2 regions of the Alloalcanivorax sp. C16-2 genome follow, and region 2 is predicted to be linked to the other one. Evidence: predicted binding sites of a transcription regulator. Region 2 holds the regulator's gene; the other holds the start of a gene.
What was found. The regulator sigma-54, encoded in region 2, starts transcription at its own class of promoters, with help from an activator protein. The targets are predictions, from matches to a motif close to TGGCACNNNNNTTGCTNT.
Positions count from the first base shown of each region.

Region 1: glnA (glutamate--ammonia ligase) is a predicted target of sigma-54. The motif match lies at 1,754-1,771, and genes of this name have one in related genera.

Region 1 covers NZ_JBKFTL010000004.1:144,334-148,623, forward strand. The annotation lists gene ACLD02_RS15965 (DUF4124 domain-containing protein) at 1-17, opposite strand, end outside; gene glnA (glutamate--ammonia ligase) at 216-1,622, opposite strand; gene ACLD02_RS15975 (sulfurtransferase TusA family protein) at 1,871-2,119, opposite strand; gene ACLD02_RS15980 (tRNA (5-methylaminomethyl-2-thiouridylate)-methyltransferase) at 2,123-3,226, opposite strand; gene ACLD02_RS15985 (sulfatase-like hydrolase/transferase) at 3,309-4,290, opposite strand, start outside.
Region 2 covers NZ_JBKFTL010000002.1:620,518-624,807, forward strand. The annotation lists gene lptC (LPS export ABC transporter periplasmic protein LptC) at 1-505, shown strand, start outside; gene lptA (lipopolysaccharide transport periplasmic protein LptA) at 486-1,061, shown strand; gene lptB (LPS export ABC transporter ATP-binding protein) at 1,062-1,787, shown strand; gene ACLD02_RS13135 (RNA polymerase factor sigma-54) at 1,911-3,365, shown strand; gene hpf (ribosome hibernation-promoting factor, HPF/YfiA family) at 3,411-3,710, shown strand; gene ptsN (PTS IIA-like nitrogen regulatory protein PtsN) at 3,734-4,207, shown strand; gene rapZ (RNase adapter RapZ) at 4,231-4,290, shown strand, end outside.

The sequences.
Region 1 (4,290 bases), on a different contig from region 2:
AGCGGCCAGGTTTTCATGGCATTCCCCCGAATAAGACGATGCCCCGATTCTGCGGCCTGCCCACCCCCGAAAAAAGGGCCCCCGCCACAAAAAAATGGTTCATCGCGCTTTGACGGAAAGTCTCGCTCCAGTCGGGGCGCGACTTTCCGTCAAAGCGCGATAAACCAAAAAACCCCGCCGGAGCGGGGTTTTTCGTGGTGCCTCGGGGCGAACCCTTAGCAGCTGTAGTACATATCGAACTCGACCGGGTGCGGGGTCATGTTCAGGCGCTCGATCTCTTCGCGCTTGAGCTCGATGTAGCCTTCCAGCATGTCCTTGGTGAACACGTCGCCCTGGGTCAGGAAGTCCTGATCCGCTTCCAGGGCGTCCAGCGCCATGGTCAGGGTATGCGCCACGGTCGGGATGTCCTTGGCTTCCTCGGCCGGCAGGTCGTACAGATCCTTGTCCATGGCGTCGCCCGGGTGGATCTTGTTCTTGATGCCGTCCAGGCCGGCCATCATCAGCGCGGCGAAGCACAGGTACGGGTTGGCGGACGGGTCCGGGAAGCGGGTCTCGATGCGACGCGCTTTCGGGTTGCTCACCCACGGAATGCGGATGGAAGCGGAGCGGTTACGGGCGGAGTACGCCAGCATTACCGGGGCTTCGAAGCCGGGCACCAGACGTTTGTAGGAGTTGGTGGAGCCGTTGGTGAAGGCGTTCAGCGCGCGGGCGTGCTTGATCACACCGCCGATGTAGAACAGCGCTTCCTCGGACAGGCCCGCGTACTCGTCACCGGCGAACAGGTTCTTGCCGTCTTTGGCCAGGGACATGTGCACGTGCATACCGGAGCCGTTGTCACCGATCAGCGGCTTGGGCATGAAAGTGGCGGTTTTGCCGTAGGCGTGGGCCACGTTGTGCACGCAGTACTTGAGGATCTGCACTTCGTCGGCTTTCTTGGTGAGGGTGTTGGCGCCCACACCGATCTCGCACTGGCCGGCGGTGCCCACTTCGTGGTGGTGCACTTCGATTTCCAGACCCATCTGCTCCATGGCCGCGCACATGGCGCCACGCAGGTCGTGCAGGCTGTCCACCGGGGGAACCGGGAAGTAGCCGCCTTTCACGCCGGGACGGTGACCGATGTTGTTCTTCTCGAACTCATCGGCGGACACCCAGGCCGCTTCCTCGGAGTAGATGCTGTACATGGAGCCGGACATGTCGGACTTCCACTGCACGGAATCGAATACGAAGAACTCCGGCTCCGGACCGAACAGCGCGCTGTCGGCGATGCCGGTGGACTTCAGGTATTCCTCGGCGCGCAACGCCACGGAACGCGGGTCCCGCTCGTAGCCCTGCATGGTGGCGGGCTCGACGATGTTGCAGCGCAGGTTCAGGGTGGCGACGTCGGTGAAGGGATCGAGGACGGCGGTTTCGTCTTCCGGCATCAGGATCATGTCGGATTCGTTGATACCCTTCCAGCCAGCGATGGAGGAACCGTCGAACATCTTACCGTCCTGGAAGAAATCGTCATCGATCTCGCCCACCGGCAGAGTGACGTGCTGCTCCTTGCCGCGGCTGTCGGTGAAACGCAGGTCCACCCACTTCACGTCGTTGTCTTTGATCAGTTTCAGCGTCTTTTCAGACATTATCGAGCGTCCTCCTGGAACGGGTATGTTTCTGGCTGCTCGCCGCCTTGGCTGCCGGCACGCGAAGAGCCGTTATTCTTGGGAGCCTCTGCTTGGCTACCCAGGCCACGGGGGCCCGCACGCCTATAGGGTGAGCAATTATTGTGCCAGCCCTTTTTTGGCGCACCCTCGGGGGTTTGACGCCCTCTGGATGTATTTTGCCCGGCGCAAAGCACCACAAGAGTGCACACCGACGGCACAACGCACCATTATAGTGCCACCGACGCTTCGCCGACCCGGAGGGTGATCACCACTTCCCGGTCGTCCTGCTCGGTTTTCAACACTTCATGGCCATTGATGCGGCACCAGGCGGGAATATCGTTGAGCGCGCCGGGGTCCGTGCAGGTTACCCGCAGGACGGCCCCTTGCGCCAGTTCATTGACCTTGTTCTGGGTTTTGATCACCGGAATGGGGCACAGCTGCCGGCGCACATCCAGTTCATGAACGTTTTCGGTCATGGTTCAGCCCACATGCCAGGAAAGAGGGATGTCATCGGGCAGCGCCGGGGCCACCGTGATTTCCCGGGCCACGCCGCCGGGCTCCTTCACTTCCAGGACCACCTCGTCGTCGCCACGGCCCTTGGAATAGCGCGCCACGATGGCCGCGGCCCGGCGCAATTCCTGTTCGGACTCGAAGGTGCCGTCCACCAGGGCCAACGGCCCCGGGCAACTGACCGTGGTGAGGCTGGTGAACTGGTAGCGGTAGCCTTCCAGGAAGCGGTTCTCGCCTTCTTCCCGGCTGATGATCAGCTTGTGGTGCTCGGCGGGCCGGATATGACGCCCCACCTTGAGCAGCATGATGTCGTCCAGCTCGTAGCGGCGCTCGTTGCGGGCGCGCCACAGGTCGGCCAGCTTGTTGGAATAGGATTCGTCGGTGAGGAAGCAGCAGCCGCCGGCGGGCTGGGCATACTCCTCCAGGCCAAAATGCCTGGCCAGGGCCATCTGCGGCTTGCGGTTGCGGCCGGAAAAGTCGTACAGCCGCTCGCGGTCCACCCAGCCTTCGCGCTCCGGCAGGGTTTCCGGCAGGTTGCGCGCGCTCAGCGGGCGCAGCAGCCGGTCGTCGGCGCCGGATTCGCTGCTGATGATGGGCATGGTTTCCTTGCGCTGGCTCTTGGGCCGCTGGCCCACCACCTCACCGGTGATGATGAAATCGAACCCCTTCTCGCCGGCCAGCTCGCGGGCCTTGTTGAGCATCAGGGTGGCCTGGTTGACCATGAAGATCTTGCAGTCCAGGCAGGGGTTCAGGTTGGCGCCGTAGCCGTGCTTGGGGTTGAGCACCACATCCTTGTACTCCTCGGAGATATCCAGGATGTGCAGCTTGATGCCCAGCTTCTCGGCTACCCAGAGCGCATTGTTGCGCTTGTTCTTTTCCTTATCCTTCTTGCGGATGGCGTGGGTATGGCCTTCCACGCAGAAACCGGTGAAGAAATTCACCCCTTCCACGTGGATGCCCTGCTCCTGCATCACTTTCACCGCCAGCATGGAGTCCAGCCCACCGGACACCAGGGCGATGGCGCGCCGCTGGATGGGTTCGGGGGTGGTGATCGGGGTTGCGGCCTCGGACATAGGATTTGCTCAGCGCGTTGCTCAAAAATCGGGCGGCGCAGTATAGCAAATCACACCCCGTTGACGAACCGGAGCGTCAAGTTCAGTGCCGATAGAAGCGCGACATGTCCCGCAGCACCGCCACCAGCCGGTCGCGAACCCGGACCATCACCGCGTCGCGGTCGGCCACCGGCTCGTCGCTGGAACCGGCCACCGCCATTTCGCCGAGTCCGCCGGCGTTCATCGGCATCGCCACCTTATAGCGGGGCCCCAGGTAGGCCACCGCGTCCCAACTGGCCGCCAGCCGGTAGCGGTCCGGCGGGGCCTGGTCCAGGGGCAGCCCCACCGCATAGTCCGTCGGCGGGTTGGTGACCCCGAGCAGGGCAAGCAGGGTGGGCGCCACATCCAGGTGACTGGTGGGGGTGGCGACCACGCCGCCGGGCACACCGGGGCCGGCCAGCACCAACGGTACGCGCACCTGCTCATCGTGGAACTCCGAGTTGTGCCCCCAGCGGCCATGTTCCATGAATTCCTCGCCGTGATCGCCGGTGATCACCACCAGGGTGTCATCCAGCCGACCATCGCGCTCCAGCCGGTCCAGCACCCGGCCCAGTTGCTGGTCCAGGTGATGCACCGAGTTGATGTAGCGGTTGAAGATGCCGGGCATGTCCTCGTGCACATCCATGGTGGCGTAGTTCAACTCGCGCAGGTAATCCGGCCGGATCACGCTCTCCTCGGGGAAGTAGTAACGGGCATGGGGGGATTCAAAGAACATGAAGCCGAAGAAAGGCCGGTTCTGGTCGGCGCCGATGAAGTCCAGCAGCCGGGTCACGTTGCGCCGATCGCGCTGCCAACCCGGTCCTTCATCGTCGCTGACCATGGCCGGGGAAGGCACGGTGGCGAACACGGTCTGGTCGAACTCCGGATAGCTGAAGCGGGCGCTGGTGAAGAGCCCCGGCCGATAACCGCGCCGCAGCAATTCGCTGACCAGCACCGGCGGTCGTCGGCTCTCGCGGAACGGGAACCAGTAATTCCCCGGTAAGCCGTAGAACAGCGAGAAGATGCCCATGCGGGTGCCATTGCCG
Region 2 (4,290 bases):
CCTGATCGTGCTGATGACCCTGCACGAGTGGGACAACCCCCTGGAGGAAGACCGCGAGGCCTTCCTCAACGCGCCGCTGATCATCGCCGACAACATCACCGCCAAGGCCTATGACCCGGAAACCGGGCAGGTGCAGTACGACCTCAAGGCCGACCATCTGGAACAGTACCAGCGCCAGGCCCTGACCCAGCTCATCGCCCCGGACCTGCGCATGGAAAATGAAAACGGCGCCTGGACCATCCACTCCCAGCGTGGTGAAGTGCGCGACAATGGCGACGTCATCGTCTTCCTGGACCAGGTCAAGGCCCACAGCGAAACCAACGGTGTCGACCTGACCACCGGGGAGTTGCGCTATCTGAACAAGGAAAACCGGGTGCGCGCGCCCGGTGATCTGACCCTGCGCCACCGGGACGGCAGCACCCGGGCGGGCCGCATGGACGCCGACTTGACCAGCGGCGAAATGACCCTCGAACAAGGAGTGGTAAGTGAATTCACGGGTAATTGATCCGCGCCGCCTGGGCCTGATGCTCGGCCTGCTGCTCACCGGCCTGGCCGGCGCCGCCCAGCCCCCCGGCGGCCAGCCGGTGGAAGTAAGCGCCGACAGCGCCACCTTCGAGCAGAGCGCCGGCACCGGCGTGTACCGGGGCAACGCGGAAATGATCCAGGGCAACCGCCACCTGTACGCCGACGTGATCCGCCTGTTCACCGAAAACAATGAACTGGTGCGCGTCGAGGCCACCGGCAATCCGGTGCGCATGAAGGAAGGCAAGGAACTGCAGGCCCGCGCCAGCAACCTGGTCTACGACCTGACCACCCGCCGCCTGGTGCTCACCGGCGACGCCCATGTGGACCACCAGGGCAACACCTTCGAGGGTGCCCGCGTGGAATACAATCTGGATTCCCGGCGGGTGGACGCCAGCAGCGAGGGCGACAAGCGGGTGCGCCTGGTGATCCCGGCCAAGAACACCGGAAAAGCCGGCGACACCGACGATGAGCAGCCGGCCACCGATGGCGATGCCGGCGGCAGCGACAACCAGCAGGACCAGGCGGAGACTCCCTGAATGGCACATCTGAGCGCCCATAACCTGGCCAAGAGCTACAAGAACACCCGCGTCATCGAGGACGTGTCCCTGGAAGTGGAAGCCGGCCAGATCGTCGGCTTGCTGGGCCCCAACGGCGCCGGCAAGACCACCTGCTTCTACATGATCGTGGGGCTGGTGGCCGCCGACGCCGGTCGCATCGAGATCAACGGCAACGACATCACCCACCTGCCCATGCACGGTCGCGCCCAGCGCGGCATCGGCTACCTGCCCCAGGAGGCGAGCATCTTCCGCCGCCTGACCGTGGAGCAGAACATCATGGCGATCCTGGAAACCCGCAAGAACCTGTCCAACGAAGAGCGCAAGGAGCGCCTGGAGAACCTGCTCCAGGAGTTCCATATCGACCACATTCGCGACTCCATGGGCATGAGCCTGTCCGGCGGCGAGCGGCGGCGCGCGGAAATCGCCCGCGGCCTGGCCACGGACCCGGATTTCATCCTGCTCGACGAACCCTTCGCCGGGGTCGACCCGATCTCCGTGAACGATATCAAAGGCATCATCCGCCACCTCAAGGATCGCGGCATCGGCGTGCTGATCACCGACCACAATGTGCGGGAAACTCTGGACATCTGCGACACGGCCTATATTGTCAGTACCGGGCACATCATCGCCGAGGGCGATTCGTCCTCCATCCTGGGTAACCAGCAGGTTCGGGATGTCTACCTTGGGGCGGACTTCCGGCTCTGAGAGCCGGCTCCCCGCCCTACACCCTCCTCCCCCAAAACGCAATACCTGGCATGATTATTGCTTAATCTGATTTGATGCTGCTATGCTGCCGGTCTTCGCGAGAACAATGACCTCACAGGCAGCATGAAACCCACCCTACAACTGCAAATCGGCCAGCAGCTCACCATGACGCCCCAGCTGCAACAGGCGATCCGCCTGCTGCAACTGTCGACGCTGGACCTGCGCATGGAGATCCAGCAGGCGGTGGAAAACAACCCGCTGCTGGAGCTGGAGGACGGCGCCGAGGACTTCTCCGCCGATGATTCGGACGGCGACGCCGACGGCGATCTCGACCTGGAGCGCGATGACGCCCTCGATGACCTGGTCGAGGGCCAGGTGGAAACCGACAGTGACTGGGACGACCTCTACGTGGGCCAGAGCAGCGCCGGTTCCAGCGGTGAAGGTGACGACGCCGATGCCTGGCAGCAGCGCCACGCCAACCCGGTAACCCTGCTTGAGCACCTGGAATGGCAGCTCAACCTGACCCCGATGAGCGACCGCGACCGGGTGATCGCGCAGATCATTCTCGAAGCCCTGGACGAACGCGGTTACGTAACGGTATCCCTGGCCGACCTGCTGACCACCGCGGAAACCCAGATCAACGACCCGGACGACCCGGTGGAAGAGGACGAGGTGGTGGCCGTGCTGCACCGGCTGCAGCAATTCGATCCGGTGGGCGTGGCCAGCCGCGACCTGGCCGAGTGTCTGGGCGTGCAATTGGCACAATTGCCGGGGGACACCGAACACCTGGGCACCGCCCGGGCCATCCTCGACCATCAGGAACTGCTTGAGAAACACGACTACGCCGGCCTGCGCCGCACCCTCGGCGTGGGCGAGGCGGACCTGGTCGCGGCCCTGGCGGTGCTGCGTACCCTGGACCCCGCGCCCGGGCAACAGATCGGTGGCGAAGAGGTGGATTACGCCGTGCCCGACGTGGTGGTGCGCGCCCATCGCGGCGGCTGGCGGGTGGAACTCAACGAGGAAGTGCTGCCCAAGGTCAACCTGCATGCCCAGTACGCCCACATGGCCCGCCAGGTAGGCGGTGAAGACGGCCAGTACCTGCGTAACTGCATGCAGGAAGCCAAGTGGTTCCTGAAAAGCCTGCAAAGCCGCAACGACACCCTGCTCAAGGTGGCCAGCCGCATCGTCGAGGTCCAGCAGGACTTCTTCAACTACGGCGAGGAGGCCATGAAACCGCTGGTCCTGGCCGACATCGCCGAGGCGGTGGAAATGCACGAATCCACCATCAGCCGGGTCACCAACCAAAAATTCATGCTGACTCCCCGGGGCGTGTTCGAACTTAAGTACTTCTTTTCCAGCCATGTGGACACGGACGGCGGCGGTGAGTGTTCCTCCACGGCCATTCGTGCCATCATTAAGAAGCTGGTCGCCGCCGAGAACCCTCGCAAGCCGCTCAGCGACAACAAGCTGGCGAACCTGCTCAACGACCAGGGTATCAAGGTGGCGCGCCGCACCGTCGCCAAGTACCGAGAGGCGATGCGAATCCCGTCCTCCAGCGCGCGTAAGCGACTGGTTTGAACGGTAAAAAAGGACATCTCTTTCAATAGAGAGAAGGAGCCAGCTATGCAAATCAACCTCAGTGGCCACCACCTGGATATCACCGACGCCCTGCGTGACTATGTGGACGAGAAATTCTCCAAACTGGAACGCCACTCCGACCAGATCACCAGCATCCAGGTGATCCTGTCGCCGGAGCCCAAGTCCCACAAGGCGGAATCCACCATCCACATTTCCGGTGCCGACCTGTTCGCCACCGCCCACGCGGACGACATGTACGCGGCCATTGACGCCCTGACCAGCAAGCTGGACCGGCAAATCCTCAAACACAAGGAAAAGACCGTGGGCCGTAAGCACGGCCACTAGGTCCGACCCGACAGACCCTGACTATGCGAGTACGTGAACTGCTCACCGAAGACCGCACCTACGACGAGGTAGCGGTTACCAGCAAAAAACGGTTGCTCGATCAGATCGCCCAGCTGGCCGCGGCCAGCTGTGGTGGTCTTAACGAGCAAGAAGTCTTCGACGCCCTGGTGGCCCGGGAAAAACTGGGTTCCACCGGCATCGGCGAGGGCATCGCCATCCCCCATTGCCGGCTCGGCCACTGCGACGCCGCCGTGGGGCTGCTGTTGAAATTGGCGGAGCCGGTGGACTTCGATGCCGTGGATGGCCGCCCGGTGGATCTTGTGTTCGTGCTCCTGGTGCCCGAACAGAACCCGGAACAGCATCTCAAGACGCTCAGCCACCTGGCCAACCTGTTCAACGACGACGACTATCGTGACGATCTGCGCCATGCCAGGGGCAGCCACCATCTTTACCAGACGGCGGTGGAGTCGGAAGCGGAAATACGCCTGGCCTCCTGATCACACCGGAACCGTCGCGCCTTATGAAACTGACCATCCTCAGCGGTCGCTCCGGCTCGGGCAAGACCACCGCCCTGCAAGCG